One region of the Mycobacterium heckeshornense genome, then DNA from elsewhere that is predicted to be linked to it. Evidence: riboswitches for the same ligand, from Rfam matches in the RefSeq annotation. Region 1 holds a riboswitch; the other holds the start of a gene.
What was found. Region 1 has a riboswitch for cobalamin ahead of metE (5-methyltetrahydropteroyltriglutamate--homocysteine S-methyltransferase). Riboswitches for the same ligand answer to the same signal wherever they lie in the genome.
Positions count from the first base shown of each region.

Region 2: another riboswitch for cobalamin. It lies ahead of MHEC_RS18545 (ABC transporter substrate-binding protein); the one in region 1 lies ahead of metE (5-methyltetrahydropteroyltriglutamate--homocysteine S-methyltransferase).

Region 1 is NZ_AP024237.1:1,237,797-1,253,016, forward strand. Features, by position in the region: gene MHEC_RS06050 (short-chain fatty acyl-CoA regulator family protein) at 1-863, opposite strand, end outside; gene MHEC_RS06055 (archease) at 1,045-1,467, opposite strand; gene MHEC_RS06060 (RtcB family protein) at 1,464-2,885, opposite strand; gene MHEC_RS06065 (thiol-disulfide oxidoreductase DCC family protein) at 2,925-3,302, opposite strand; gene MHEC_RS06070 (DUF3556 domain-containing protein) at 3,429-5,180, shown strand; gene metE (5-methyltetrahydropteroyltriglutamate--homocysteine S-methyltransferase) at 5,242-7,515, opposite strand; cobalamin riboswitch at 7,622-7,849, opposite strand; gene MHEC_RS06080 (thiolase family protein) at 8,003-9,151, shown strand; gene MHEC_RS06085 (enoyl-CoA hydratase-related protein) at 9,202-9,948, shown strand; gene MHEC_RS06090 (NAD(P)/FAD-dependent oxidoreductase) at 9,960-10,973, opposite strand; gene MHEC_RS06095 (isoprenylcysteine carboxyl methyltransferase family protein) at 10,970-11,470, opposite strand; gene MHEC_RS06100 (type III polyketide synthase) at 11,474-12,514, opposite strand; gene MHEC_RS06105 (NAD(P)H-binding protein) at 12,703-13,842, shown strand; gene MHEC_RS06110 (CPBP family intramembrane glutamic endopeptidase) at 13,839-14,561, shown strand; gene MHEC_RS06115 (enoyl-CoA hydratase) at 14,558-15,220, opposite strand, start outside.
Region 2 is NZ_AP024237.1:3,835,616-3,850,835, reverse strand. Features, by position in the region: gene MHEC_RS18570 (cation transporter) at 329-985, shown strand; gene MHEC_RS18565 (PPE family protein) at 993-2,600, opposite strand; gene MHEC_RS18560 (DUF7676 family protein) at 2,597-3,169, opposite strand; gene MHEC_RS18555 (ATP-binding cassette domain-containing protein) at 3,166-4,851, opposite strand; gene MHEC_RS18550 (FecCD family ABC transporter permease) at 4,848-5,876, opposite strand; gene MHEC_RS18545 (ABC transporter substrate-binding protein) at 5,873-7,063, opposite strand; cobalamin riboswitch at 7,102-7,278, opposite strand; gene ctpC (manganese-exporting P-type ATPase CtpC) at 7,307-9,457, opposite strand; gene MHEC_RS18535 (DUF1490 family protein) at 9,435-9,716, opposite strand; gene MHEC_RS18530 (TIGR03089 family protein) at 9,818-10,492, opposite strand; gene MHEC_RS18525 (LCP family protein) at 10,527-12,014, opposite strand; gene rfbD (dTDP-4-dehydrorhamnose reductase) at 12,081-12,938, shown strand; gene MHEC_RS18510 (glycosyltransferase family 2 protein) at 13,069-13,962, shown strand; gene manB (mannose-1-phosphate guanylyltransferase) at 13,959-15,032, shown strand; gene MHEC_RS18500 (NUDIX hydrolase) at 15,056-15,220, opposite strand, start outside.

The DNA of each region.
Region 1 (15,220 bases):
AGATCGATGTCGTAGCGTAGTTCCTCTGCGGCCCCGTGAAACTCGCCGTACGGCAACAGCAACGCCCCGGCGAAATAGTTGGCCAGCCCGATCCGGGCCACGCCGCGAGCCTCGGGACTGAGCTGGTCGTCGGTGGCCACGATGGCCGAGATCAGCTCCGACTGGCTGAGCAGGGCCAGCTGGGTGGCGATCTGGAAGGCCCGCTGACCCGGCCGCAGCCAGTGCGCCACGCGCAGCACCCGGGTCGTCGGGTCGTACTGGCGCTTGGTGGTTTCGGGAAGCGCGGTGTCGATCACCACGGTGATGCCGAACCGTTCGCGTATCAATGCGGCCAATTGAAGGTCAAGCCCGCCGGTCCGCAGCTCGTTTTCTGCGAACATCCGCTCGGCGGCGACGTCTAGCTCGTCGATGTAGTTGTTGCGGTCGTAGAAGAAGTCGCGAACCTCCTCGAACGGCATCGGGCGTTCCAGCGGCTGCGATGTCTCGGCTATCGCGCGAGACCGATAGGCCTCCACTTCCTCGGTCACATCGCGCAGACGGCGGTGCAGCGCTACCAGACTGCGGCCGATCTCGGGCATCCGGGCAACCAGTTCCTCGATTTGGTTGCGGCTGACCGCGTGCTCGGTCGCGGTGAACACATCGCTGAGGTCGGCCACCAGCCGGGCGTCGGAATCGGCGGAGAAGTAATGCGCGGCCAAATCGAAGCGTTCGGTGAGGGCGAGCAGCACCGGCACGGTGAGTGGGCGCTGATTGTTCTCGAGCTGGTTGACGTAGCTGGTCGATAAGTCGAGGGCGCGGGCCAAAGCCGCCTGGGTGAGTCCACGCTCCTCGCGCAACCGCCGAAGCCGCGCGCCGGAAAACATCTTCACCACCGACGACACATTACTCCGCCCGTGTTCGCAATATTCGCAATCGCGGGTCAATCCAGACGCAAAAACCACACATAACCAGGGATCTTTCGCGATGTTACCCAGTGCATAGTGTGTGGATGGCGTTGATGCATGCTGTCCGTGGCCGGCGAAGCCGACGAGGTCGCCGGACCGTCTAGACATCGATCGTCGCGCGGCAACGCCATTCGGTGCCGCTCTGGGTGAAGGCCAGCCCAGACAACGCGACGGCCTTCGGTACCGCACCGACCAGCCTGACGTCGCTCAGCGATGCCACCGGCATGGTCAGCCGCACGGTGTCCGAGTCGATGGTGACCTCGGCGCTGAGCGGCACCACGCCTTCGGTGTCGAGCAGATAAATCAGTTCGTCGAGCACCGCCACCAAGCGATCACCGTCAGTGGTGGCGGGCACTTCGCACGTGACGGTCCGCAACGGCGACGCTCGGGAGAAGTCGACGAAACTGCCCGTAAGTCCCATGACCGCCTCGGCCAGGCAGATTTCGCGGCTCGGCCCCCACGCCTCGATGACGATATCGGCCGGATGGGGCAGCGTGCGGTGCCCGCGATCGGCTGCCGTCAACCCTTCACCACGCCCAGCGGTTCGAGTCGGGCCACCCTGCGGCACAGGCCCGCTTGTTCTGCGACCGCGACGACCTCGGACACGTCCTTGTAGGCCGCGGGAGCCTCTTCGACCAGACCCCGCCGCGACGCGCCCCTGACCAGGATCCCCTGCCGCCGCTCCAATTGGTCGCGCAGCACCTTCTGGGAGACCGACCGGGCCGCCTGGTGGCGGCTGAGCTGTCGACCGGCGCCGTGACAGGTGGAGTGAAACGCACCACCTCCAGCCACCCCGGCCAACACATAGGACGACGTTCCCATCGAGCCGGGAATCAGCACAGGCTGCCCGACGTCAGCCAAATCCGCTGGCAACTCCGGGTGTCCGGGAGGCAGTGCCCTGGTCGCACCCTTGCGGTGCACACAAAGGTCGACCATCTCGCCGGCGACCTCGTGCCGCTCGATCCGCGCGAGGTTGTGGGAGATGTCGTAGACCAGTTCAAGCCCGGTGCCGGTGACCGACGAAAACACCTCGGACGCGGCCCGGCCCAGAATTTGCCGATTGGCGCGGGCGTAATTCGCCGCCGCATACATCGCTCCCAGGTAGCGGCGACCCTCGCCGGAATCAACAGGGACGCAAGCTAGTTGGCGGTCGGGCACATGCACGCCATGACGCTGCATGGCGTGGTCCATGGCGTGCACCTCGTCGGTGCAGATTTGGTGCCCAAGTCCCCGCGAACCGCAGTGGATCATCACGCAGACCTGCCCGGCGCGCAGCCCGAATGCCTTGGCGACCGGCTCGTCGAGCACCTCAGCGACATGCTGGACTTCCAGGAAGTGATTCCCCGAACCCAGACTGCCCAGTTGCTGGCGTCCCCGCGCCCGCGCACGGTCGCTCACCGCTGCGGGGTCGGCCTCCTCGAACCCACCGCCATCCTCACAGCGGTCCAAGTCGAGCTGGCATCCGTCGCCGTGCTCGACCACATACCGGGAGCCTCCCTGCAGCACCCGGTCCAATTCCTCGTCGCTCACCGGCGCGCGCACGGCCCCCGGTCCCGCACCGCGCGGAATTCGTTGGCTTAACCGGTCCATCACTAACTTGCCGACTTTGGCGAACTCGCCCCGGTCAAGGTCGGCCGACAGCATTCGCACCCCGCAGGAGATGTCGAATCCCACGCCGCCGGGAGAGATCACTCCGTCGCCGCGCACGTCGGTCGCCGCCACCCCGCCGATCGGGAAGCCGTAGCCCAAATGGATGTCAGGCATCGCGTATGACGCTTCGACAATGCCGGGTAGAGTCGCCACGTTCGCCACCTGCCGCAGCAAGGGCTCGCGATTGGTCGCGGGCAGCAGCGACGGCGACGCGAAGATCACGCCCGGCACCCGCATGTCCCCGGATGGGTCGATCCGGAACCGAAATGGGGTTTCCTGCACTAATCTCATTGCCACTCCAGACAGGCGGCCGATCGCCGGCGGCCTCAGTCAGCAGGCGCCCGGATGTGACTCGCAGTACGGCGTGGTCCCCGGAAACCGGTAGCGATTCGCGGCCACCCACCGATAGACCGCGTCCTGAATCAACCGCACGCCCGCAATCCGGTATACCACCAGCGGCAACGTGGTGCCGATCGCGGCCGACAGCGCCGCGTTGACGGCCTCGGCACCGGAGTAGACCACTCCCGAACGGTCCAGCCACCGCACCGAATCGAGCAGCTGGGACGGCGGGATGTTCAGCCGCTCCGCAGCGGATGGGCTCTGCAGCGGCTCGACCTGCACGTTGCCGGTTCGATTGAGTTTCAGCGCGAGGTTCGCCGACCGGGTGCACATTCCGCAGGCGCCGTCGAAGAAAAGAATGCCTGACACGTGCCCATCCTTCACCTCGCGGTGTCACCTGCCAACGACGACGCAACGTCGTGGTCGATTTGGGCCGATCGGCCGACGGCGCAAACCGGTACCCGCACGTCTAGAACACGTTCTAATCTGTCCCGCATGGGATTCTTCAAACCTGAGCTGCCACAGATCGACATGGCCGAATGGAGCAAGGGCACGCGCAGCGAGAAGATCCGGCCGATGGCCAGGCACTGGGCCGAGGTGGGGTTCGGGACGCCGGTCGCGCTGCACCTGTTCTACGTGGTCAAAATCGGCCTCTACATTCTGGGCGGCGCGCTGTTCGCCTTGACCACCAAGGGAATCGATGGGTTTGCGGCCGTCGGCTCGTGGTGGTCGGAGCCGATTGTTTTCGAGAAGGTCGTGCTCTACACCATGCTGTTCGAGGTGGTCGGGCTGGGTTGTGGCTTCGGGCCGCTCAACAACCGGTTCTTCCCGCCGATGGGCTCGATCCTGTACTGGCTGCGCCCGGGCACGATCCGATTGCCCCCCTGGCCGCAGCGAATCCCGTTCACCAAGGGCACCGCCAGGACCCCGGTCGACGTCGCATTGTATGCGGCGCTGCTGATGATGCTGCTTTGGTGCTTGTTCTCCGACGGCACCGGTCCAATTCCGGCGCTGCACACCGAGATCGGGCTGCTCCCGGTGTGGCAGATCTGGACCGTCCTGGGCCTGCTCACCGTGCTCGGGCTGCGCGACAAGGTGATTTTCCTGGCCGCACGGGGCGAGGTCTACGCCTCGCTGGCGGTGACGTTCCTGTTTCCGGGTGTGGACATGATCGTGGCGTCCAAGGCGGTGTTCGTCGTGATCTGGATGGGCGCGGCGACGTCCAAGCTCAACCACCACTTCCCCTTCGTGATCTCGACGATGATGTCCAACAATCCACTGATCCGGGCACGATCGATGAAGCGCGCCTTCTTCGAAAGGTTCCCCGACGACCTGCGGCCCGGTCGCCTGTCGCGGATCGTCGCCCATGGCGGCACCACCGTGGAAATGTGTGTGCCGGTGGTGTTGTTCTTCTCCCACGGCGGCTGGGTGACCGCGGTGGCCGCCGCCGTGATGGTGTGCTTCCACCTGGCGATCCTGACGGCGATTCCGATGGGGGTGCCGCTGGAGTGGAACGTCTTCATGATCTACGGGATCGGGGCACTCTTCGTCGCCTACGCGCATCTCGGGCTGACCGACCTGACCCATCCGGTGCCGGTAGCGATCCTGTTCGCGGTCTTGGTCGGCATCGTGATCGCCGGCAACATGTTCCCGCGCAAGATCTCGTTCCTGCCGGGCATGCGCTATTACGCCGGCAACTGGGATACCACGCTGTGGTGCGTCAAACCGTCGGCGGATGACAAGATCGCTCGCGGGCTGGTGGCGATTGCGAGCATGCCGGCCGCCCAGCTGGAGCGCTTTTACGGCAAAGACCGCGCACTGATCCCGATGTATCTGGGATACGCGTTCCGCGCGATGAACACTCACGGGCGAGCCTTGTTCACGCTGGCGCACCGCGCCATGGCCGGGCAGAACGAGGACGACTACGTCATCACCGACGGCGAACGAATCTGTTCCACCGCGATCGGCTGGAACTTCGGCGACGGCCACATGCACAACGAACAACTGATCGCCGCCATGCAGCAGCGGTGCCACTTCGAGCCCGGTGAGGTGCGCGTCGTCCTGCTCGACGCCCAACCCATCCACCGCCAAACCCAGGAGTACCGGTTAGTTGACGCAGCCACCGGCGAATTCGAGCGCGGCTATGTGCGGGTGGCCGACATGGTCACCCGGCAACCGTGGGACGACACCGTCCCGGTGCATGTCTACGAGCACCGCGCCGAAGGGCTGGACTCGCGCCGAGTGTGAAACTGTTGCGAAATCGGGCATCTTTTTCCGCAACAGTTTCACATTCGCGAACTACCTCGGGCTAGGCGGCTTCGCTGCGCACCTTTGCCGCCGCTGCGACCATGTTTCGCAGCGATGCTGTCACCTCTTCGGCGGTACGCGTTTTCAGGCCGCAGTCGGGGTTTACCCATAGTCGTTGCGGGGGAACGGCTTGCAACGCTGCCCGTAGCGACGCGGCGATCTCCTCGGTGCTGGGCACCCGTGGTGAGTGGATGTCGTACACGCCCGGCCCGACGCTGTTGGCGAACCCCGCGGCGTTGAGATCGTCGAGTACCTCCATATGCGAGCGCGCCGCCTCGATTGACGTCACGTCGGCGTCCAGATCGGCGATCGCGCCGATCACCTCACCGAACTCCGAATAACACAGATGTGTGTGGATCTGCGTCGAGTCCGATACGCCCGACGTCGCCAGCCGAAACGCGCCGACCGCCCACCTCAGGTAGTCGTCCTGCGCGGCGCGGCGCAGCGGCAGCAACTCGCGCAGCGCCGGCTCGTCGACCTGAATGATCCCGATGCCCGCCGATTGCAGATCGATGGTCTCGTCGCGGATCGCCAATGCGATCTGGTACGCCGTGTCGGCCAGCGGCTGGTCGTCACGCACGAACGACCACGCCAGGATCGTCACCGGCCCGGTCAGCATGCCCTTGACCGGTTTGTCGGTGAGCGACTGCGCGTAGGTAATCCACTCGACCGTCATCGGATGCGGCCGCGCGACATCGCCGTAAAGGATCGGCGGGCGCACGCAGCGGCTGCCGTAGGACTGCACCCAGCCGTTCTGGGTGGCGACGAACCCGTCGAGCTGCTCGGCGAAGTACTGCACCATGTCGTTGCGTTCCGGCTCGCCATGCACCAACACGTCCAGGCCGAGTCGTTCCTGCAGCGCGATGACCGCCGCGATCTCGGCCTTCATCCGCCGGACGTACTCGGCCTCGTCTATCTCGCCGGCCCGGAACGCCGCGCGGGTCTTGCGGATCTCGGGCGTCTGCGGATAGGAGCCAATCGTGGTGGTCGGCAGCGGCGGCAGGTGCAGCCGAGCATTCTGGGTGGCTCGCCGCTGCGCCGAGGGCCCCCGTTGGATTCCCGCCGCGAGGATCGCGTCGATGCGGGCCCGGACTTGTTCGTTGCGCAGCCGCGGATCGGAGCGGCGCGACGCGACCGCGGCGTTGGAGGCAGCGATTTCGGCGGCCACCGCCTCGCGCCCGTCGCGCAAGGCCCGCGCCAGCGTGACGACTTCGCGTACTTTCTCGGCGCCGAAGGCCAGCCAGCTGCGCAGGTTGTCGTCCAACTCGGTCTCGAAGGCCAGCGTGTAGGGCACGTGCAGGGTCGAGCAGGACGTCGATACCGCCAGCGATCCCACCGACCCGAGTAAAGTGGCCAGCCGGCTCAGCGCTGCTTCCAGGTCGGTGCGCCACACGTTGCGTCCGTCGACGATCCCGGCCACCAGCGTCTTGCCGGCCAACTCGGGCACCGCTGCCACGGCGGCGGTGGCACCCGCGACCAGGTCGACGCCGATCGCCTCGACCGGCGTGCGGGCCAGCGCCGGTAAAGCCTCGCCCGGGTCCCCGAAGTAGGTGGCGACGTGGATCGCCGGGCGGGCCGGCACCGATCCCAGCGCGCTGTACACCCGTTGGGCCAACACGGGCGCGTCAGCGCTGATATCGGTCACCAGCACCGGCTCGTCGAACTGCACCCATGCCGCCCCGGCGTCGGCCAGCAGCGACAGCAGCTCGCAGTAGACCGGGATCAGTTCGTCGATGCGGTCGATGGGTGCGCCGGCGCCATCCACCGCCTTGCTCAACAGCAGGAAGGTGATCGGCCCAATAATCACAGGGCGCGCTGGAATACCCTGCTGCAGAGCCTCTTTCAGCTCCGCGACCACCTTGGCAGGGTTCAGCGTGAACCGGGTGGCCGGGGAAATCTCTGGAACCAGGTAGTGGTAGTTGGTGTCGAACCACTTGGTCATCTCCAGCGGCGCGATGTCCTCGGTGCCCCGGGCCGCGGCGAAGTAGCGGTCCAATTCGTCGGGCACGTCATGCACCCGCGGCGGCAGCGCGCCGAGCATGACCGCCGTGTCGAGCATCAGGTCGTAGTAGGAAAAAGTGTTCACCGGCACCGAGTCCAGGCCGGCGGCGACCAAGCTCGACCACGCGTCACGACGCAGGGAGGCGGCGACGGATTCCAGCTCGGAGCGGCTGGTCCGTCCGGCCCAATAACCTTCGGTCGCGCGCTTGAGTTCGCGGCGCGGGCCGATGCGAGGCGAGCCGGTGATGGTGGCGGTAAACGGTTGAGCGGTCACAATCTCGTCCTTCACTCGACGTGGTGGTCATCGCCAGACGGACGCACGGCACTACAACCGATGCGGCCATCCGCCCATTCCACGAGGCGATGAGCCGCCGGACGCGGCGCATCCGGCACAGCCGGCAGGTCTTCGGACTCGCAGGCACGCACCGGGTGCTCCTAGTGGCCGTCGCTTCCCAGTCGGGCGACCAGTGCTGATGACGGCGGTCGTTCCTGCATACCGCTGCGGGACAGTCCCGGATTCTCACCGGGTTCCCTCTCGCGAGACAGGATCAACCTGCCTCGCTCGGTGCCGGCACGCATGCCGGCAGACCAGCTGCGCAATAGAGGTTACCCGGTTGTGCCGGCGACCTCGCTGGGCCCGCCCGCAGCGCGGTTTCCGGCGCGTGACACTGCAGCTGGCCATCCCGTGCGACCCCAGTCGCGCACCGTCCAACGGGTTGGTCAACAATCGAGGCACAACCTCTCGTCGAAGGAGAATTGTCATGGCTGAAGCCGTCATCGTCGAGGCAGTGCGCTCACCGATCGGCAAGCGCAACGGTGGGCTGTCCGGCGTGCATCCCGCTGAGTTGTCCGCGCAGGTGCTCAACGGGCTAATCGAGCGGGCCGGAGTCGACCCCGAGATCGTCGACGATGTGATCTGGGGATGCGTGATGCAAGCCGGGGAGCAGGCCCTTGACATCGCCCGCACTGCGTTGTTGACGGCGGGCTGGCCGGAAACCGTTCCGGGTGTCACCGTCGACCGCCAGTGCGGATCCAGCCAGCAGTCAATCCACTTTGCCGCCGCGGGCGTAGTCGCCGGCCACTATGACGTCGTCGTCGCCGGTGGCGTCGAATCGATGTCGAGGGTCCCGATGGGTTCCTCGTTGGCCAACGGCGGCAGGCCGTTCCCCGACGGCTTCCTGAGCCGCTATGATGGCGCGATCCCCAACCAGGGCATCGGCGCGGAGATGATCGCGGAGCGTTGGGGTTTCGACCGCACCACGCTCGACGAGTTCTCTCTGGGCTCCCACGAGAAAGCCGCTGCCGCTCAAGATTCCGGTGCGTTCGATGATCAGATCGTGGCGATCAAAGACCAGGACGGCAATGTCGTGCTCAAAGACGAAGGCATTCGCCGGGGCACCACGATCGAGAAGATGGCCGAGCTCAAACCGGCCTTCAAAGAAGACGGCGTGATCCACGCCGGCAACTCCAGCCAGATCTCCGACGGCGCTGCAGCCGTGTTGTTCATGTCGGCGGAGAAGGCGAAGTCGTTGGGGCTCAAAGCGATCGCCAAGGTCCACACTGCGACGCTGGCCGGCGCCGACCCGGTGATCATGTTGACCGCGCCGATCCCGGCCACCCAGAAAGCGTTGAAACGCTCCGGGCTGAGCCTGGATGACATCGGGGCCTACGAGGTCAACGAGGCGTTCGCGCCGGTGCCGCTGGCCTGGCTGCACGACATCGGCGCCGACGAGAAGAAGCTCAACCCTAACGGCGGGGCTATCGCGCTTGGCCATCCGCTCGGCGGCTCGGGGGCGCGCATTATGACCACGCTGCTCTACCACATGCGGGACAAGGGAATTCGCTACGGCCTGCAAACCATGTGCGAAGGCGGCGGACAGGCCAACGCGACGATTGTGGAATTGCTGTGACTGTCACCGGCACCCAACCCGCGGCGCTCGTTGAGCGGCGGGGCGACGTCATGGTCATCACGATCAACCGTCCCGAGGCCCGCAACGCCGTCAACAGCGCGGTCAGCACCGCCGTCGGCGACGCCCTCGAACAGGCTCAACAAGATCCCGAGATCAGGGCGGTGGTGATCACCGGCGCCGGCGACAAATCATTTTGTGCCGGAGCCGATCTCAAGGCGATTTCGCGCCGGGAAAACCTTTATCACCCCGATCATCCTGAATGGGGTTTCGCCGGGTATGTGCGTCACTTCATCGACAAGCCGACGATCGCCGCGGTCAACGGCACCGCGCTGGGCGGTGGTACCGAGCTGGCGCTGGCGAGCGACCTGGTGGTGGGCGAGGAGCGCGCGAAATTCGGTCTGCCGGAGGTCAAGGTCGGATTGATCGCCGGCGCCGGCGGCGTGTTCCGGATCGTGCACCAGCTTCCCCGCAAGGTCGCACTGGAGATGCTGCTGACCGGTGAGCCGATCAGCGCCGCGGAGGCGCTCAAGTGGGGCCTGATCAACCGGGTCGTTCCCGACGGCACGGTGTTGGAAGCCGCCCTGGCACTGGCCGAGCGGGTCACCGTCAACGCGCCGCTGTCGGTGCAGGCCAGCAAGCGGATCGCCTACGGGGCCGACGACGGCGTCATCCCCGACGAGGAGCCGGGCTGGGCGCGCACACAGCACGAGTTCCGTGCACTATTGAAGTCCGAGGACGCCAGGGAAGGACCTCTGGCGTTTGCCGAGAAACGCCAACCGGTCTGGAAGGCGCGCTGACACAGTTAATTTCACTGTGCGAGGGCATTCACTACACGGTTGAAAACACCGGGTAGCAACCCGCACGCAGGCACGATGGCACGCCGGGCCGGACGTGGCGCGCCGGCCAGCACCAGCCCGCGGGTCAGCAGCCGGTAGGTGCGGGTAATCCGCCGCCATGCCGCCTCATACGACCACGGGTCGTCGTTGACGATAGCGGTCACGGCCGCCGCGGCCTGCCTGACGGCCAGGCTGATGCCCTCCCCGGTCAATGCGTCCTCGTATCCGGCGGCATCTCCCACCAACAGCACCCGTCCGGCGACGCGGCGGGACACCACTTGACGCAGGGGACCGCAGCCGCGGGCCGGCCCAGGCTGCGCGCCCCGCAAATGGCTTGCCAGCCAAGGAAACCACGCCAGGTCAGGTCGATGCCGGGACAGGATTGCCACACCGACCAGGTCCGGTTCGACCGGTGTCACATACGCCTCACCCCAGGGCGACCAATGCACCTCGACGAGCTCCGACCACGCCGGCACGCGAAAGTGCCAGCGCACGCCGAAGCGCCGTGGCGTTCCGGCCACTGCGGTGATTGCCGCGGCCCGCCGGATCGTCGAATGCAGACCGTCGGCCCCCACCAACCATTTGGCGCGGACACCACCGGCGGCGACCCCGCAGGCATCTTGCTCGACGGCGGTGACACGTGTCCGGATCCATTCCGCGTCTTGTTCTTTGGCGCGGGCCGCCAACGCGGCATGCAGCGTGGTGCGACGCACGCCGCGGCCCGATCCGCTGCGGAACAACGCCTCCGCACGGCGCTGCTCGGTGACGTAGGCGATTCCGCGGAGCGGCAGGCCGGCCGGGTCGATGCCCAGCGCCGTCAGCGCGGTCAGCCCAGCGGGCATCAGACCCTCGCCGCATGCTTTGTCGATCGGGCTGTCCCGCGGCTCGGCGACGATAACCGAAAGCCCTCGGGCGCGCGCGTGCAACGCCGTGGCGAGGCCGGCCGGGCCGCCGCCGACCACCAGCAGATCAGCGTCATAGGTCATGCGTAGCCCAGCGCCGCGTTCTCGACCCGGATACGTACCCGCAGCAACACCGCGTTGGCCAGTGTGAATACGACCGCGGTCAACCACGCGGTGTGCACCAGCGGCAACGCCAGGCCTTCAGCCGCCACCGCCACGTAGTTCGGGTGGCGAAGCCAGCGGTACGGGCCGCGTCGCACCAGCGGCGCTTGCCGCACCACGATCACCCGGGTGTTCCAGCGCCGGCCCAGCGCTGTCACGCACCACCAGCGAAGGGCCTGGCTCAGTGCGGCCACGCCGAGCATCGGCCAGCCCAGCCACCCGACAAAGGGCCGATGCAGCAACCAAACCTCAACCACGCAGCCGAGCAGCAGCGCAGTGTGCAGGGTGACCATCGCCGGATAATGGTTGCGGCCGAACTCTTTGCCGCCGTGCGCAAAAGCCCACCGCGCGTTGCGCCTGGATACGATCAGCTCCGCCAGGCGTTCGATGCCGACCGACAGGATCAGCAGGTAGTACACGGCCTACCAGCCGAGCAGCACGAGTTCCGAGCAAAACGCCGGCCCCATCGCGATCATCAGCCCGAGAGATCCCGGCGGTGGCGGCTCGGCCATCGTTGCGCGAAGCACATCCAGCACAGACACCGACGAGAGATTGCCGTTGTCGCGCAACGACTTGCGGGTCTGGTCCAGTGCGTCCGCGGGCAGGTCCAACACGTTTTCGACCGCCTCGATCACCCGCGGCCCGCCCGGATGGCACACCCATGTCGAGACGTCCGCGACCGTGAGTCCGTGGTCGGCGAGGAAGTTGCGGACATCGTCGGCGAGATACTTTTCGGTCACGGTCGCGACTTCGACCGACAACATGATCTGGAACCCGTCACTGCCGATGCGCCAGCCCATGACGTCCTCGGTCTCCGGATAGATCCGGCTTCGGGTGGCCAGCACTCGCGGCCCGAACTGCCCTCGTTCGGCCCCGGTCGCGACCACCGCGGCAGCGCCGTCGGCGAACAGGCTGGAAGCGACCAGATTGGCTATGGAACGGTCGTGGCGCTGAATGGTCAGCGTGCACAGTTCGACCGCGAGCAACGCGGCGACCTGATCGGGAAACGCGCGCAGGTAGTCGTTCATTCGCGCGATGCCCGTGGCACCGGCGACACAACCCAGGCCGAACAGCGGCACCCGTTTGACGTCGGGTCGCAAGCCGATTCGGGTGGCCAGCCGCGCCTCTAACGTCGGCACCGCGAGCCCGGTTACCGTCGTCGAAAAGATGATGTCGATGTCGGACGGTTTGACCTTGGCAGCATCGAAGGCGGACAGCAGCGTTCGCTCACCGAGCTCGAGCGCGATCTCGATGAACGCGTCATTCGCCTCGGTAAATCCGCTCAGCTGGGCGTACCGCGACAGTGGCAATGCGAGGTGGCGGGCCTGAACCCCGCTGCTGGTGGCGAATCGGTGAAACTCCGGGCCGGCGAAGCCCGCAAGTGTCGCGACGATCTCGTCTTGGCTGTGCCGGTGCGGCGGGAAGTCGACGGCAACCGCTGCGACGGAAGGACTTGCCGGCATGGCGGCCCGCGGTGATTGCCGACGGGGCGTCACCGAACCCATCCCGTCATGGTATCGAGGTTGGAGGTGTCCATACCGGAGTGACGGGCGCGCGTCGCGGTCAGTTCAACCAAGGCGTATCGCCCACCCCCGCCCAGGGCAGAACAAATTTGCCACCGCCACCGGCCGTCGTCGCTAGGTTGGACGGTGTGCGGATCCTGGTCACGGGTGCCACCGGCTACATCGGGTCACGCCTTGCCACTGCGCTTCTTGCCGAAGGCCACGAAGTGGCCGCCGCTGCCCGCAATCCGTCGCGTCTTCGTCGGCTGGGGTGGGTTGACGACGTCACACCGGTGGTGCTTGACGCGTCCAACCCCGCATCGGCTCGTCACGCGTTCGCCGAGTCCGGGCCCGTCGACGTCGTGTATTACCTGGTGCACGCGCTCGGCCAGCCCGGTTTTCGAGATGTTGACCAAGCCGCGGCCGCCAACGTCGCGACAGCGGCCAAGGAAGCGGGCGTGCGTCGCATCGTCTATCTGGGCGGCTTCCTGCCCGACGGCGACGATCTCTCCGAGCATCTAGCCAGCCGTGCCGAGGTGGCCGATGCGCTCAGCGTCGAGGGGGGCCCCGAACTGGTATGGCTGGGGGCCGCGATGATCCTCGGCGCCGGGTCGACGTCGTTCGAGATGCTGCGCTACGTCGGCGACCGGTTCCCGATAATGCCGATGCCGGCCTGGATGGATAACCCGATTGACCCTATTTCGGTCCGCGATGTGCTGTATTACCTGGTTGCTGCGGCCGATTCAGAGCAGGTGGCGGCCGGAGCCTACGACATCTGCGGCCCCGACACCACCTCCTACCGGGAATTGCTCAAGACGTACGCGCGTATCGCCGGGAAATGGCACACGGGTCTGCCGGTCCGGGGTGTCGACACCGCAGTGGCGTCGCGGTTCACCGCACTGGCGCTGCCGGTGCCCGACGGCCTGGCTGCGGATCTGGTGGAGTCGCTGGCCCACCCGATGCTTGCCGCCGATGCCCGGCTGCGCGAACGGGTTCCCGACCCGCCCGGCGGCCTGCTGGCCGTCGACACCGCGATCGAGCTGGCGTTGTCCAGCCCGCCGCCGCGGCCCGTCAACGCGTTGGTCGACCCGCACCACCTCGCCGACAGCGATCCGGTGTGGGCTGGTGGCGACGCTCTGCGCCTCCGGCAGGTGGCGCGCGCGGTGACACCGCGCATCGCGCGTCCGACGCTGAAGTTGGTCGACACGGTCCCGGGGCCGCTGGCGGGTGCGTTGCGAATGGGCCTCGACCTACTGATCACTCTCACGCCCAAGGTGCGCTCCGCATGACCGACGTCAGTACCCGACCCCCGACCAGCGCGCTCGACGAGATCCGTCGCGCCATCACCAATGTCGCTGTGCCACACCATGAACCGCCCTCGGTGGTGCGCCGTCGGCGTGTCGTCGTCGCGGTGATTTTGGTGCTCGGCGCGGTGATGCTCGGTCTGTCGATGAACCGTCACCCGGGCGAAGCGAGTTTCTACTGGCTGACCGCGGCATTGGCGGCGCTGTGGGTGGTCGGGGCCTTCGCCTCCGGGCCGCTGCATCTGGGCGGCATCTGCTGGCGGGGCCGCAATCAGCGCCCAGTGATCAGCGGGGCGACAATCGGGCTGTTGCTGGGGGGTGTCTTCGTTGCCGGCGGGGCAATCGCCCGGGAAATTCCGGCAGTGTCGGAGTTGATCATTCGAGTGCTGCAATTCGCCGGTCAGGGTTCCTGGCGGTTGACCCTGGCCATCGCATTGCTGGGCGCGATCGCGGAGGAGGTGTTTTACCGCGGCGCGCTCTACACCGCACTGGGCCGCCACCATCCGGCCCTTGTTTCGACCATCTTGTACGTCGCCGCCACCCTGGCCAGCCAGAATTTGATGCTCGGCTTCGCCGCGATCGTGCTCGGCACGGTGTGCGCGTGGGAGCGCCGCGCGACGGGTGGGGTGCTGGCGCCGATACTGACCCACTTCGTGTGGACTCTGGTCGTGCTGCTGGCGCTGCCGCCGCTGTTCGGGTTTTAGACGCTGTCGGTGAAGGTCGGTGCGCGACGCTGCTGGAAAGCCGTTGCGCCCTCGATGAAGTCGGGTGATTTCAACAGTACTGCCTGCCCCCGTAATTCTCGGTCGAGCGCGGTGTCGAGTTGGGTGAGCGTGGCCGCATTGATGGCGTCTTTGGTCTTCGCAAACGCGACCGCGGGCCCGGACAGCAGCGCGGAGATCACCTTGTCGACCTCGGCGTCGAACCGGTCGGCGGGGTAGACGGCGCTGACCAGACCGGCCGCCAGCGCGTCGGCGGCCGGCAATCGCTCGGCGAGCAGCGCCATCCGCATGGCCCGGGTCCGGCCGACCGAGGCCGCGACCAGCGCCGACGCACCGCCGTCCGGCATCAGGCCGACTTTGGTAAATGCGAGCATGAAAAACGCTGCGTCCGAAGCTAATACAAGATCACACGCGAGGGCCAACGATACCCCCACTCCGGCGGCGGGACCCTGCACGACGGCCACCACCGGTCGCGGCAGCGCGGTGATCGCCCGTACCGCACGGTTGGCTTCCTCGATGATCTCGGCGCCCGGACCGCCGCTGCCGGACACGTCTTCGGCGCTCATCCCGGCGCCGGAACTAAAGCCGCGGCCCGCTCCGCCCAGGCGGACCACCCTGACCCGCGAATCGGTGGCCGCGCG
Region 2 (15,220 bases), 2.6 Mb from region 1:
AAAGGCGCGGACGGCCCTCGTTTTTCCAGCCTTGCCTGGTTTCTTGTATTGCGCCATTCTCCGCTCCCCGCAGAGCCGAATGAAGCAGCCCCGCAAGACAGCTTGGTAAAAGCGTAGGCATTGCGGATGCCGCTGCAGGTGACTTTTCGCCGAACTGGCCGACCTTTGAGGGCGCCGGCCAGGCGTTGCCCGGGGCAACGCATGCCGGTTCGCCCCAGGCGCCGAATACGGAGTAGCGAGCCGGTTAGCACTGACGGCGAAACAGCGCGGGTGCGGCCTCGAGCGCGCCGGCCGAGAGCATCCGCAAGCCGACCTTTACCATCGCCTGGTGACCACGCCTCGTCCCGCAGAGCTCGCCGCCCCGACGCCGCTCGCCCGGAATGCGGCCTGGCACCGGGCCGCGGCGTGGGCGCGCAGGCTGGCCTGGGTCAGCCTGATGGCCATGCTCGCGGAGGGTGCGGTCGGGCTATGGCAAGGCCTGACGGTCAAGTCGATCGCGTTGACCGGATGGGCGCTAGGAAGTGCGCCCGAAGCCTTGGCGAGCGCGATGGTGATCTGGCGATTCAGCGGTCGGCGCACCTTGTCCGAATCCGCTGAGCGGCGCGCTCAGCGGGGGGTGGCGGTGTCGTTTTGGCTGACCGCCCCTTACATCGCCGCCGAATCCGTCCAGGAGCTGCTTGAGCGGCATCACGCCGAGCCGTCGGCAATCGGTATCGCACTGACGGCCGTTGCGGTGGTGTTGATGCCGATCCTGGGCCAGATCAAACAGCATCTCGGCGCGATGCTCGGTTCTGCGGCCACCTCCGGCGAAGGCATCCAGAACCACTTGTGCGGCGCGCAGGCGGCCGCGGTGTTGGTGGGCCTTGTGGTCACCGCCGGCTGGTCCGGCGGCTGGTGGCTGGATCCCACGATCGGACTGGTGATTGCAGCGGCCGCGGTGTGGCAGGGTGTCCGCGCTTGGCGCGGCGACGACTGCGGGTGCTGAATACGCGTCAGCCGTCGGTTGCTTGACCCCAGGTATTGGGCATCAATGGCAAGCGCGGACCACCGGCCACCGCATCGCCGGCCAGCCTGGTCAGCCCCGCCGCCGTGGCGGTCTCGTTGCGGACGGTTCCGGCGAAGCCAAGCGTCCCAGCACCCTGCTCCCAGGCCATCACCGTTGCGGTATCGAGCTGTGCTTCGAGGTCCATGTATTCGTAGCCGCGACCGACGTGTCGAACCTTCGGTCGCCGGCGCGGACCTGCCGGGCCCTCTTGCCTGGTTGCCGCGGCGGCGGCCGGGGCTGCGGCGGTATCGGGCTTGGATGCCTTTTTCTTGGCGTCGGCGCCGGCACCCCTCTGAGAGCCCATGCTTAGGTTGCCCACCAGGTAGGAGAACAGTTCCGGCCCTGCCGGCGTCGCCGGTGGCGGGGGTGGTGTCGGCGCGGAAAGCGGGGTGTGCGCAGCGCTCGACGCCGGAGCCGCCTCGGGTGCCGGTGCCGGGCCGCCGGCCGATGCAGGAGCCGGGACACTAGCGGCGATGATGGCCGGGGTGAATCCCGGGGGCGGCGTCACCGGCACCACGACCGGCTGGGTCAGGCCGGCCAGCCCCGCCAGGCCCGCGACGCCACCGGCGGCGCCCGCGGGGGCCGCAGCGAGGGGTAGCGCAGCCGCCGTCGCCAGCGGTACGAACGGAGTGGTTGCGACCAGATAGACGCTAACCCGAAGCGTTTCGCTGAACATCTCGAAGCCGATTTCCGAGAAGTAGACAAGCGAGGCGAAAACCAGCACTCCGAGATTGCCGTTGGCCGCCTGCACAATCGTCGGATAAAACTCGATGTAATACCCGGGTCCCGCCAGGAATTCATTGACCGCGTCCGCGAACGTCACGCCCGGCTGGGGAACCAGATTGTAGTTAAACCAACTCATGAAGTGGTCAGGGTTTTCGAAGACGTACAACGGGCTGCCGATCAGGTCGCGCAGTTCCGGGGGCAGAAACTGTTGCACCAGCCCGTCCAACCATTGGAAGACGTTTTGCGATGGTTCGGGCGAGCTGTCGCCAGCGAGGGTTGTCACGGCGTCGGACTTGACAATCTCGGGGGCCGGCGAGGTCTGAGGCACGGACGAAACCGCTGCGGCTGAGACCGCCTCATAGGTGCTCATCACGGTGGCGGCCTGAATCCACATGCGCGCATAGTCGGCTTCGTTCAGTGCGATGGGAATCGTGTTGATCCCAAAGAAGTTCGTCGCCACCAATAGCGCGTGGGCGGCGTGATTGGCGGCGAGTTCGGCCAGGGTCGGCATCTCGGCTAGCGCGGTGCTGTAGGCGGCCGCCACCGTTTCGTGTTGCGCGGCCGCGGCGGCGCTGTCAGCGCTGGCCTGCTCCAGCCACGCCAGATAGGGCGCATGGGCGGCCACATACGCCGCTGCGGTAGCACCCTCCCAGACTCCCGCGCGCACGGTGTCCAGCAGCGCGGTCAGCTCGTCAGCCGCCTGGCTGTAGGCGGTGCTCAGGGAGGTCCATGCAGCCGCGGACTCCAGCAACGGGCCCGGGCCCGGGCCGCTGCTCAGCAGCGCCGAATGCACCTCCGGCGGCGAGGCCAGCCAGATCGGTGAGCTCATCGGGTTTCCTGTCTTTCGTGCCGAAAACCCTTGCCCGCGCGGTCGACTGGATCAGGGTCCAGCCCTAGATACTTGGCCCGCAACCGATCCCACAGTTCGAGTTGTTCCCAGACCGGTTGATCGCGGATCTGCTGGTCGTTGGTCAAAAATGGGTTAGGCAGCAGCAGCGTCATCATCTGTTCGTTACGCCCGTTGAACAGGCGCACACCCCACGAGGTGGGGTAATCATCGGCCCCGATGCGGCGATAAAGCTCGGCGTGCGTGCACTTGCGGATCCGGCCCAGCTCTGGCCCACTCGCCCGGTGCTCGCCGATGCACAGGTGGAAATGCCAGCGACCGAAGTCGACGGTGGCATATCCGTCGTGCATCGAGATTCGCTTGGGCGGGTTTGGCGCCGCCACTTCCCAGGCCGCGCCCTCCATGATGACGCCGAACCAGATTTCGTCCCAATACTCTTCGAAGCACAGGCGGATCAGCTCGAGCAGGCTGTGCTCATCGACGGGCAGCGGCCAACGCTGTTCTCGCCCGCCGCCTTCGGTTTCGACGATGGGAGGGGTGGTGTCGGTCATGGTGTCACCTTTCTGCGTTCGTCAGGCTTGGTCGTGAACACGCAGTCGCCGCACAACCCGCCGCCAGGTGTGCGGTAATACAGGCAGCAGCTGGTTCGGCGGTAGCCGGTATCGCCGAAGCGGATTGTGCCGCTGAGCCTTTGATCGGCACACAATCTTTGAGCCAGCTGTGTGGCGTCACCGCCCAGGACCCGGGCGGCGCCGAGCAGCGCTGACGCGGCGTTGCCGCGGAGCAGCCGCGGCGAGATCGGTCCGAGGCGGCGCAGCGCGACGGTGAGCGGAATGAGGTGCGTCTCCAACACGATGTCGGCCAGCATCGGCGCTAAGTCGTCACCCTGCCAGGCGATGGGATGTTCGATATGCAGCTCAATCCTGCCGTCGGTCTCCCGGAACAACAGCTGCTCGGTAGCCAGATCGAGCAGCAGTCGGTGGCGCACCAGCGCGCCCAGCCCGACTGACCACAGCCGCGCGGCGAAGTCGAAGAAGAACGTCGACACTGCCACGCGGCGCTCCGAGGTGTCGATGCGCGCCTGAACCCGACCGACGACGGCGCCGAGTGCCTCGGTGTCGGTATACAGCTGGGATACAGGCCGCCAGCGTTGGTCGCACGGTCCGGTGCCGATGACGAAATATGTGCTGACGGAAGCTAATTGGGCGAGCACCGCTAGGGTGAGGGGCTGCGGTGCGCAGCGATGCGCGCTGGACGGAAGCGCGCGAAGCTGCGCAGGCAGGCTGTCCAGCGGGACGGGAGTGGCGCAGCCTGCGGTACGCACAGTGATCCGGTCCGGTTCCGCTGCGGTGACGACAATTTCGGCGGGTTCGCCGATACGCCAGCCTTCCCTGGCGAGCACGCGTTCAAAGGCAGCATGCAGCCGTTCGGGCGCGTCAACGCGGGCGCACCGCCCGCCGCTGTTCCGTACCATGAACGTTCCGTTTGCTGAGTCGAAATGCACTGTGTCGCTGCCGAATACTGAGCCGACGCGCCCGGAGAGCAGGAGATCTTCGGGGATCGCGTCGGCGAGCGTGCCGTCTGGGCCCAGCAGCCACACCCGATCGGCGGCCCGCAGCGCCAGTTCCAAGTCGTGCGTGGACATCACGATCGCCAGTCGCCGACGTCGGGCCAGGCTGCGCAGCACCGCCACCAACCCGGCGCGGGACCCGACGTCCAGAAAGGCGGTCGGCTCGTCGAGCAGCAGCGCCGACGGCTGCTGGGCCAGCGCGCGGGCGATCAGAACTCGTTGCCGTTCGCCGTCGGAGAGGTCGGCCGCCGGCCGGTCGGCCAAGTGCGCGGCGCCTACCGCTTGCAACGCCCAGCCGACGACGGCGTGGTCGCCGCGTGTCGGCCTGGCTGTCGGGCCCAGATGCGGGATGCGGCCGAGGCCAACGAGTTCCCTCGCCGACAACAGGCCCGGGTCGAAGCGGTCGGTTAGCACCACCGCGACTCGGCGGCAGAGCTCACCGGGCGCCAGCGCGGCCAGATCCTTGCCGTCGAGCCGTACGTGGCCGCTAAGGGCGGGCTGCAGTCGGCACAGCGTGCGGATCAGGGTGGACTTGCCGCAGCCGTTGGGACCCAGCAGCACGGTGAGCTCGCCCCGAAAGGCGCTGCCGTGCAGGCCGGCCGCGACCACGCTGGTACGGCGCCGGCCGCGGTAGCCGATGGCGAGGTCATGCAGTTCGATCACTGCGGCATCACCACCCCGCGGTGACTGCGCAGCAGCACGAGGACGACAATCGGGGCACCGATCAGCGCGGTGACCGCATTGACCGGAAGTACCGCACCATTGCCGGGAAGCTGATTGACGAGCCCGCATCCCAGCGCGACGGCGGCGCCCAGCAAGACCGCCGTCGGCAAGACGAGCCGGTGATCGGAGCTGCCTACGGCCAGCCGAGCCAGATGTGGCACTACCAAACCAAGAAACGCGATCGGGCCGCAGAACGCCGTCGTGGCCCCAGCCAGCAGCGACGCCGACGCGACAGTGGTGAGCCGGATCCGCCGCACGTCGACGCCCATGGTGCGCGCGTAGGCCTCGCCGAGCAGCAGGGCGTTCAAGGGGCGCACTATTAGCGCTGCCGCCACCAATCCCGACGCGACGACGGGCAGCAGCAGCCGCAGATCCGCCCACGTTGTGCTGGCGAAGCTGCCCAGCCCCCACAGCAGGTACTGCTGCACCCGCTGCGGATCTGCGCAGACCAGCAACACGCTGACGACCGCGGTGCTCGCCGAGCCCACCATGACGCCGACCAGCAACAGGGTCGCCGGCGAGCGCACCCACCGCGCAAGCACCAGGACCGTGGCCAGCACCAGTGCGGCGCCGGCTGCGGCGGCGAGAACCACGCCGGCGCGACCGGCTCCGGCCAGCCCCACCGTGAAGCCGGATCCGCTACCGATTACCGTGACGGAAACCCCAAGGCTCGCACCGGAACTGACACCGAGCACGTACGGGTCGGCGAGGGTGTTGCGAAACAGTGTCTGCATCTGCAGCCCCGCGATCGCGAGCCCGGCGCCCGCAGCGATCGCGGTGAGGACCCGCGGCAGCCGTATGCTTGTCACGATCACCTGCCAGCGCGGGTCGGCTGCCTGAGCACCGACGAGCACCCGGACGGTCTCGGGCAGCGGCACCCGCGCCGGGCCGAGGACCAGCCCCAGCAGAGCCAGCGCAGCGACGGCCCCGGCCAATGTCGTCCACACCACCAACGCGCGGCTCATGCCCGCATCACCTGGCGGTAAAACTGGAACTGGTGGCCGGGGGCGAGGTCGGGATGCAGGATCGCCACGAGGTCGCCCAGCACGAGATCCGGGCGCGCCACACCGCGCTCCCAGTAGTCGTTGCCGCCGCCCGGGCCAAGCGATTTCGTAGCCGACCACACCTGACCAGTACGCATTGCCGTCAACTCGGTGTACCGGTTGTCTTGTGCCAGAGCGTCATTGAGGGTCGTCCAATTGCTGATGACCAGCCACAGCGGTGCCTGCCCGGCCTTGGCGAAGACCGATTCGAAGTTCAGCTGCAGGCTTCCCGCGCGCTTGTCGTCCGCCCACGGGTAGCTGCCGCCCGCGTCGGCAATCAGCCGGCCGGCATAGTCGCCGCCGGCGGGCATCGACCAGACACCGTGATACATCTCGCCGGGCAGCACGTCGACGGGCCGGACGCCCGTGGTCTTCGCGGCGACCTTGCGGTACTCGTCGCGCAGCGTGCGGTAGAGCTCGCCCGCCTTCTTCTCGGTGCCGGTCAGCGCGGCGAACACCTTGACCCACTCGGCCCGGCCCAGCGGAGTGGGTTCCAGCCATTCGGCATCGGCGATCACGCCGACGCCGGCGTCGCGCAGCTTGGCGTAGCTCGGGTCGTCGGTGCCCTGGGTCACCAACACATCGGGATGGGCGGCAATCACCGTCTCGATATCGACCTGCCCACCGGGCGCGAACTCGGCGATATGGCCGGTAGCAATTCGTTGGCGCAGTCGCGGACTGACGACGTTCGCGGCAGTCGCCACGCCGCTGACCACATCGGTTTGGTCGAGTTCTGCGATCATGCCGAGGTGGGTTGTCGAAGCCGAATACATGGTCGTGACCGGCACCGTTATCTGCCGGGCGTGCGTTAGCTCACCGGCCAGCAGCGGGCGCGGCGCGCCGCAGCGCACCAGCACATACGACTCAGGGGCGGCATTCGGATAGGGCTGCTTGACGGTCAGGACCTGGTAGCTGAGGTGGTAGCTGATCGTGAAATTCGTGGCATCGGTGACCGTCGACTTGTCCGGGAAGTAGTCGGTGTCCGGCTTGAAGTCGCTAATGCACGCAGGATTCAAGCGCGTGCCGGTATCCGGCGGGGTCGCGCAGGCGCCCGCAATAAGCGCCAGACAGGCGGCCATGACGACGGCCACCCATGCAAGACGTGGCATGGACGTCGGTCAGCTCTCTCGGGGTACACCGCCCCGGGGTCGCAGGACGCGATGACGCGAGTGTCCTGGCTCTCGGATCGCTGCTCGCCTCGCCTTCCAGCTCGCGGCCGTGGCTGTTGAGGGTCGCTCCCCGATGACAGTGGCGGGACCGCGCCGGATTCGCACCGGCTTCCTGCGTCGTCATCGCCTTACGGGCGTCATTGTTGCATACCGTTCGCAAGTAAGCGATCAGGTCGCCCGCATTTAGTCGAGGCGGTAGCGGATCAGTCGGGAACTGTTGGCGACCACCGCGACCGAAGACGCATTGTGCAAAATCGCGGCAAGCACTGGCGACAACGCGCCGCCGGCACCGATCATCAACCCGGCGGCGTTGACCGCGATCGACATGCCGTAGTTCTCCCGGATGACTTCGACCGCCCGGGCCCCCAAATCCCGCACGTCGAGCAGGCGCTGCAGGTCATCGTTGGCCAGCGCGACATCGGCGGTCTCCACCGCGACATCGGTTCCGGCCAGCCCCATAGCGATTCCGATGTCGGCAGCCGCCAGTGCCGGTGCGTCGTTGATGCCGTCGCCAACCATGCCCACCACGTGGCCCTCGTCTTGCAGCTGGCGCACCACTTCGAGCTTGTCCTCCGGCAGCACTTCGGCGCGCCACTCGTCGATGTCCAGCTCGCGGGCGACGACCGCGGCGATCTCTGGGTGGTCGCCGGTAAGCATAACAATGCGGCGAATTCCATTGGCGCGCAGCTTATTGAGCACGTCAGGCGCTTCTGGGCGGATTTCGTCGCGCAGGCTGATCAGTCCGACCAACATGCCATCCACCGCGAGCAGCAGTGGGGTCTCGGCCTGGCGCCGCAGCTTGTCTACCCACTCCGCCGCTTCCCTTGATACGGCGACGTTTTCGGACTCCAGCAGGGACGGACTGCCCAGCAGCAGCGTACGTCCGTCGGCCCACATCCGCATGCCGAGCCCGACCAGGACCTCGCATTCCTCGTGCGGCGGGATCGTGATGTGCCGTTCTTCGGTCGAGCGGATCACCGCCTCCGCCAGCGGATGACGGGAGTGGATCTCTGAGCTGGCCGCATAGGCCAGGACCTGTTCAGGCTCCCAATCATCGTGCATAGCAATGATATTCGTCACCACCGGTCGACCAACGGTAAGGGTGCCGGTCTTGTCGAAGACGATGGCGTCTACCCGTCCCGCCTCTTCGAGGTGAGAGCCGCCTTTGATCAGGATGCCCCGGCGGGCACCGTTGCCGATGGCCGCGCTGATCGCGGTCGGGGTGGCCAGCCCCACCGCGCATGGGCAGGCCACCAGCAGCATGGTCATCGCACGCCGGACGTCGCCGGTGATCGCCAAGGTAAGCGCCGACACGATGAACGACGTCGGCACGAAGCGGCGCGAAAAGTTTTCGCCGACAGTCTGAATCGGGGCCCGGTCGTGCTGAGCCTCCTCGACACGGGTGATGATGCGCCCGATCGCCGTCTGACTGCCCACCGCGCGGGCACGCACCACGAGCCGGCCCCGCATTACCACCGAGCCGGCGTGCACCATCGAGCCGACGAGCACGCTGACGGGCAGGGTCTCCCCGGTGATGGCAGATTGGTCGACGACCGCCTCCCCGTCGACCACCTCGCCGTCGACCGGGATCGCCACGTGGTCGTGGACCACCACCTCGTCGCCGATCTGCACGGTATCGATCGGCACCTGAACCTCGTTGCCGTCGCTCAGGCGGATCCACGCGGTGTCGGCGCTGCCGCGCAGTAGATCCGAGATGGCGCGCCGGGTCCGGCGCAGTGTCAGATCTTGAAGGTACTCACCGATATTCAACAGCCATAGCACGGTGAGCGCCACGACGTTCTCCCGCAGCACCAGGCTGGCCACCGTCGCGGCGGACACCAAAGCATCGGTTCCGGCGCGGCCGGACCGGAACGAGCGCAGGGCGCCGCGCAGGAACGGATATCCCGTGAAGATCGTGACGCCGGTGGCGGCGAGCCGACCGGTCGGTCCGAGCAGCGGCGGGCGGGCGAACACGTAGCGGCGCACGCCCAGCAACGCCAGCGCCACACCGCCGATCACCATGCGCAGCACGTCGGCGTTGCGGATCTCCGATGAATGCGGCGCACGGGCCGGGATCAGCTCGGCGGCAGTGTGCGCGGCTTCCTTGATCGCCGCCAGCACCGCCGAACGATCACACCGCCTCGGCGAATACCAGACGACGACGGACCCGGTGCGGGGGTAGGCGTGCACGACGCGCACGCCGTCTTGGCGGTCCACGGCCTCTTCGACCGCGACCGCACGACGCGGGTTGCACCGCACCCAGGGGACGTCGACCCGCATGCGGCCAGCCGCGTCGGAAACGACCGACGGATCAGTGTTGGTGCTGGTCGGCATCGCTGATCGCCGGGGTAGGCGCCTCTTCGCCGATGCGTTCCCGGGCCTCGGCCATCACATCGGCGAGCTTGAGCCGGGCCGATTCGGCTGCTTCCTCCGCGCGCCGGGTCCCGCGCAAGCCCCACTCCGCGGCCGCCACCGCGGTTTCGTGTAACGGGGCTTTTGCCAATGCTTTTCGCAGCAGCTCATAGGCGGTCACCCCGGCCAGTCCGGTCACCACCGTTGTGGCCGCCTTCCCGAGTAGCCCGTGCACGACCATCGTCTAACCTTCCTTCGGCTCCGGTCAGTCCTCCCGACGACGCTAACATAGAAATATTGCGATACCAATATGTGTCCAGCCGGTCGGGGAGCAGGGGGTCGTCACTCGAGGACACGGGTGACCTTCTCGGTCTGGATCCTGCGCGGCAACGCCGCCGGATCGGGGTTGGCCACTTGCACCAGCGATGCGCCGACGGCGAGGATGGCCAGCAGACCGTCGACCAGCTCGTCGGGCGTCGCCCACGACTTCGTCGAGAGCACCCGATCCGTCGGCGTCAGACCTCGGGTCGCAGCCGCTGTCCGGCAGGCGGTGCGCACCTCATCGACAGACCTGCCCGCCAGCGCGAGTCCGGGACGGCGCTCTGCGGCGATCTGGTCGGCGTGCACCCGGACCGCAGTGGCGTAGTCGGTGACGCCGACCGGTAGATCCCGGGCCGGGCGCCCGAAGGGATCCAGCGACAGCACCGCCACCTCGCTGGCGCCGGTGGCGTCGGCCTCAGGCAGCCGCGCTGACGTGCACAATGCGATGTCGGCCGGGGCGCCAAATACCACCTCGGCCCCGACCCACCACACGCCGAAACACACCGCCGCCGTTTGCCAGTGCGGCGGGAGCAATACCGCGACCCGGCCGCCCGCAACGGTGCCGAGCTCGTCGCGCAGCAAATTGCCGGTTTTGGCTGCCCAGTTGGCCAAAGTTGCGGCCGAGAGTTCGATGCGCTCACCGCTGGCGTCGTCGTAGTAGGTGATGCGCGGTCCGACCGGGTCGGTGCGCAGCATCGGGTCCAGGATCGCTTCGCTGAGATTGGTCACGTCAGTTGACGCATTCGGGGCGATCCGCGCCGGCGGTCAGTATCGGCGACGGTGGGGGTGCGGTGCTTGCGGTGGCTGGCCCGCCCGCTGAGCGCGAGTGCGAAGCCGACCCCGTCGACGTCGTCGAGGTGGTGGCGTCGAGGCCGGAGCCGGGGCCGGTGTAGTCGTTGGCCAGTACCACCCGCACCGATCCTGCGGGCACCGCCGGGTCGGCGACGACGGGCAGCCCGCCGAGCTCTTTGGCGACCTGTCGGGCCCCCAGGTCATCGGCTTTGGCGGCGCGCACTTGGCTGTTCTTGACGTGCCCGGCTTCGTTATTCGCGACGGTTCCGGCGGTAAATCCCTTGTCCACCAGAAATTCTGACACCGCCGCGGCCAGACCGTTGATGTCGGTGTCGTTGAGTACGTCCGCGGTCGTCTTGGCCGGCGTGTAGGCCAGTTCCTCGGTCTTGCCCTGGTCCTGGTCGTGCAGCAGGCCGGCTACCCACTCTTGGACCTGATGCGGGTCGACTCGCACCACGCTTTGCATTCCGTCGTCGCTCCAGCCGGCTTCGTCGAGCACCGGGATAGTGGCGAACGCGACATTGCCGGCGGCCAGCTTCTGCAGCTGCTTGACGAAATCCATGATGTCCCAACCAGAAGAGAGCACCACCGACCGCTGGATGGCGCCCTGCAGCCGGTCCAGCGTGGCGGGACTCGACAGCGTCTTACCGGAGAGCACCTTGTGGGCCAGGTTCGCCATGACCACCTGCTGGCGCACCACCCGGTCCAGGTCGCCTCGGGGCAGGTCGTGACGTTGGCGCACGAAGCTGAGCGCTTGCGGGCCGTTGAGCCTTTGCCAGCCGGCCGGAAAATCAGCGCCCGAAAGAGGTTCGTACACAGGCTCTTTGAGGCACACGTCGACGCCGCCGAGCGCATCGGTGATCAACGCGAAACCCAACAGTCCGATCTCGGCATAGTGGTCGACGGTGACGCCGGTGAGATCGGCGACCGTCTTGATCAAGGCCTCGCGGCCGGCCTCGGTGCCGCGCGCTTCGGCCTCGGTTTCGGGGACGCCGGATTGGACCAGGCTGACCCGCTTTTCTTCGCGGACCTGGCCGTAGACGCCGTTGATCTTGGTCTTGCCCAATCCCGGTGCCAAGACATACGAGTCGCGCGGGATCGAGATCGCGGTGGCTGACTTCCCGTTGTTGGGCACGCGGACCAAGATGATCGTGTCGGTATTGGTCGCCGTTTCGTCACCGGCCCGCAGTGTCGCCAATTCCTGCGCGGAGAGCGGGTTGCCATGCGCGTCGGTGCGACTGTCCATCCCGACCAGCAAAATATCGATCGCACCGTCGTCGCCGCCCCGGCCCAGGGAGGGCGCGAACATGTGGAAGATCCCGTCTTCGAACGATCGGACTCTGCTCCATGCCACGCCGGTCCCGAGAACGACGGCAACGGCCGCCACGGTGGCAACGGCGCGGACCACACGTTGCGCAGGCATCACTTCAGATTACTTCCGTAACAGCCGTAGAGGGGGATAGGTCTCCGCTCGGCGTGCCAGACTCAAAACATGTCGCGCAGGATCGTGATCACCGGTGCCGGTGGGCAGGTGGGCAGCTTTCTGGCGGCCGAGGCCATCCGCCAGGGGCGAAACGTGCTGGCGCTGACGTCGTCGCAATGGAATATCACCGACCCCGACGCTGCCCGGCGGATCATCGAGGGCGGCGACGTGGTGATCAACTGCGCGGCCTACACCGATGTCGACGGGGCGGAGAGCGACGAGGCGACTGCCCGCGCGGTCAACGTGGCCGGCCCGGAGTACATCGCACGGGCATGTGCCCACGCCGGTGCGGGCATGATCCATATTTCGACCGACTATGTGTTCAGCGGGGAGTTCGGCGGGTCGTCGCCGCGTCCATATGAGCCCGGCGACGAAACCGGTCCGCTCAGTGTGTACGGGCAAACCAAGCTGTCCGGTGAGCTGGCTGTGCTGGCGATGCTGCCGCAGGCCACTGTGGTGCGCACCGCCTGGGTCTACACCGGCGGCAGCGGCAAGGATTTCGTGGCCGTCATGCGCCGGCTGGCTGCCCGCGACGGCATCGTGGAAGTGGTCGACGACCAGACCGGGTCACCGACCTATGTCGCGGACTTGTGCGCGGCCCTGCTGGAGGTGGCCGACGGCAAGGTGCGCGCCCCGGTTGTGCATGCCGCCAACGACGGCGCGGTCACCCGGTATGAGCAAGCCCGCGCCGTGTTCGAAGAACTCGGCGCCGATCCCGATCGGGTGCGGCCGGTCAGCAGTGACCACAAGCCGCGCCCGGCGCGTCGGCCGGCGTATTCCGCGCTGTCAAACCGGCTGTCGGCCCGGGCAGGACTGACACCGCTGCGGGGATGGCGGGACGCGCTGGCCGCTGCCTTGAGCGCATAGGCCGACGGTCGGCGACCCGCTGCGCCCGGCTCCGCCGCGCTTGCGATCGCCTCCAGGGCCGACGGTCGGCGACCCGCCGCGCCCGGCTCCGCCGCGCTTGCGATCGCCTCCAGACCGTTACCCTCTACCCGTGAGTGACGTGCTGCAGGTCGTCACCGTGACCTACTCGCCGGGTCCGCACCTGGAGCGTTTCCTGGCCTCGCTGTCGTTGGCCACCGACCGGCCGGTGAGGGTGCTGATGGCCGACAACGGCTCCACCGACGGAGCACCGCAAGCCGCGGTCGAGCGTTACCCCAACGTGCGGCTGTTCGACACCGGCGGCAACCTCGGATATGGAACGGCGGTCAATCGCGCGATGGCCCGCCTCGCTGACGAAGGGGGGGCTGCCGACGAGTGGGTGGTGGTCGCCAACCCGGACGTGCAGTGGGGCCCCGGGAGCATCGACGCACTGCTGGAGGCCGCCGCCCGGTGGCCCAGGGCGGCCACGCTGGGCCCGCTCATCCGGGACCCCGACGGGGCGGTGTACCCGTCGGCGCGTCACCTGCCCAGTCTGTTTCGCGGCGGCATGCACGCCGTCGTCGGTCCTGTCTGGCGGAACAATCCCTGGTCGACGGCATACCGTCAGGAGCGGCTGGAACCCACCGAACGGCCCGTGGGCTGGCTGTCGGGGTCGTGCCTGCTGGTGCGCCGAGAGGCTTTCGAGCAGGTCGGCGGCTTCGACGAGCGGTACTTCATGTATTTCGAGGACGTCGATCTCGGCGACCGGCTGGCCAAAGCGGGCTGGCAAAACGTCTATGTGCCGACGGCCGAGGTGCTGCATCACCAAGGCCACGTCACCGGTACCGATCCGGCCAGCAGCCTTGCCGCCCACCACAAAAGCACCTATATATTCCTTGCCGATCGGCATTCTGGTTGGTGGCGGGCTCCGCTGCGATGGGCGATGCGGGCCGGGTTGGCGGCGCGCGAACGCGTATTGGTGCGCAGCTCGCGGCGGAGACTCGCAGAAGGGCGGCGGGCACGGTGACACACCCCGAAGTGGACGCGGTGGTCCTGGTCGGCGGCAAAGGCACCCGGCTGCGACCGTTGACGCTGTCGGCGCCCAAGCCGATGCTGCCGATCGCCGGGTTGCCGTTGTTGACCCACCTGTTGTCGCGGATCGCCGCGGCCGGGATCGAGCACGTCGTCCTGGGCACCTCCTACCAGCCCGCGGTGTTCGAGGCGGAGTTCGGCGACGGCTCCAAGCTGGGCCTGCAGATCGAATACGTCACCGAGGAACGCCCCCTGGGCACCGGCGGGGCCATCGCCAACGTCGCCGCGCAGCTGCGGCACGACACCGTGATGGTGTTCAACGGCGATGTGCTCGCCGGCGCCGACCTGCACCAGCTGCTGGAGTATCACCGCGCTAACCGAGCCGATGTGACCCTGCATCTGGTGCGGGTCTCCGATCCGCGAGCATTTGGCTGTGTTCCGACTGAAAACGGCAGGGTCACAGCATTTTTGGAGAAGACACAAGATCCGCCGACCGATCAGATCAACGCGGGCTGCTATGTCTTTGCCCGGGAGATCATCGACCGGATTCCGCGCGGCCGCGAAGTCTCCGTCGAGCGCGAGGTGTTCCCGGCCTTGCTTTCCGACGGGGTCAGGATCTGCGGCTATGTCGACGCCAGCTACTGGCGGGACATGGGCACGCCGGAAGACTTTGTGCGGGGCTCGGCGGACCTGGTGCGTGGTATCGCACCGTCACCGGCACTGCGCGGCCACCACGGTGAGCAGTTGGTGCACGACGGCGCCGCCGTGTCGCCGGGAGCGGTGCTGATCGGCGGCACTGTCGTGGGGCGGGGCGCCGAAATCGGCCCGGGCGCCCGGCTGGATGGCGCGGTGATTTTCGACGGTGTGCGGGTCGAGGCAGGCAGCGTGATCGAGCGGTCAATCATCGGTTTCGGTGCCCGCATCGGCCCGCGGGCACTGATCCGCGACGGGGTGATCGGCGACGGGGCCGACATTGGTGCACGGTGTGAGCTCTTGCGTGGTGCGCGGGTATGGCCCGGGGTGTTCATTCCCGACGGGGGGATTCGCTACTCCTCTGACGTTTGAGCATTTTGCTGCCGACTGGGTACTTATCTCGCGCCATCAGCGTCAGGTATAAGTTCACCTGCGGCGCGGTTCTGTGCGAATGAAACCAGCTGCGCCAGTGCGTAATCGGCATTTTCTGGTAGGGCGTCGACGGGCCACCATCGCAAGTCCAACGACTCCTCGCTGATCTCGATTTGCGCGCCCGCGGG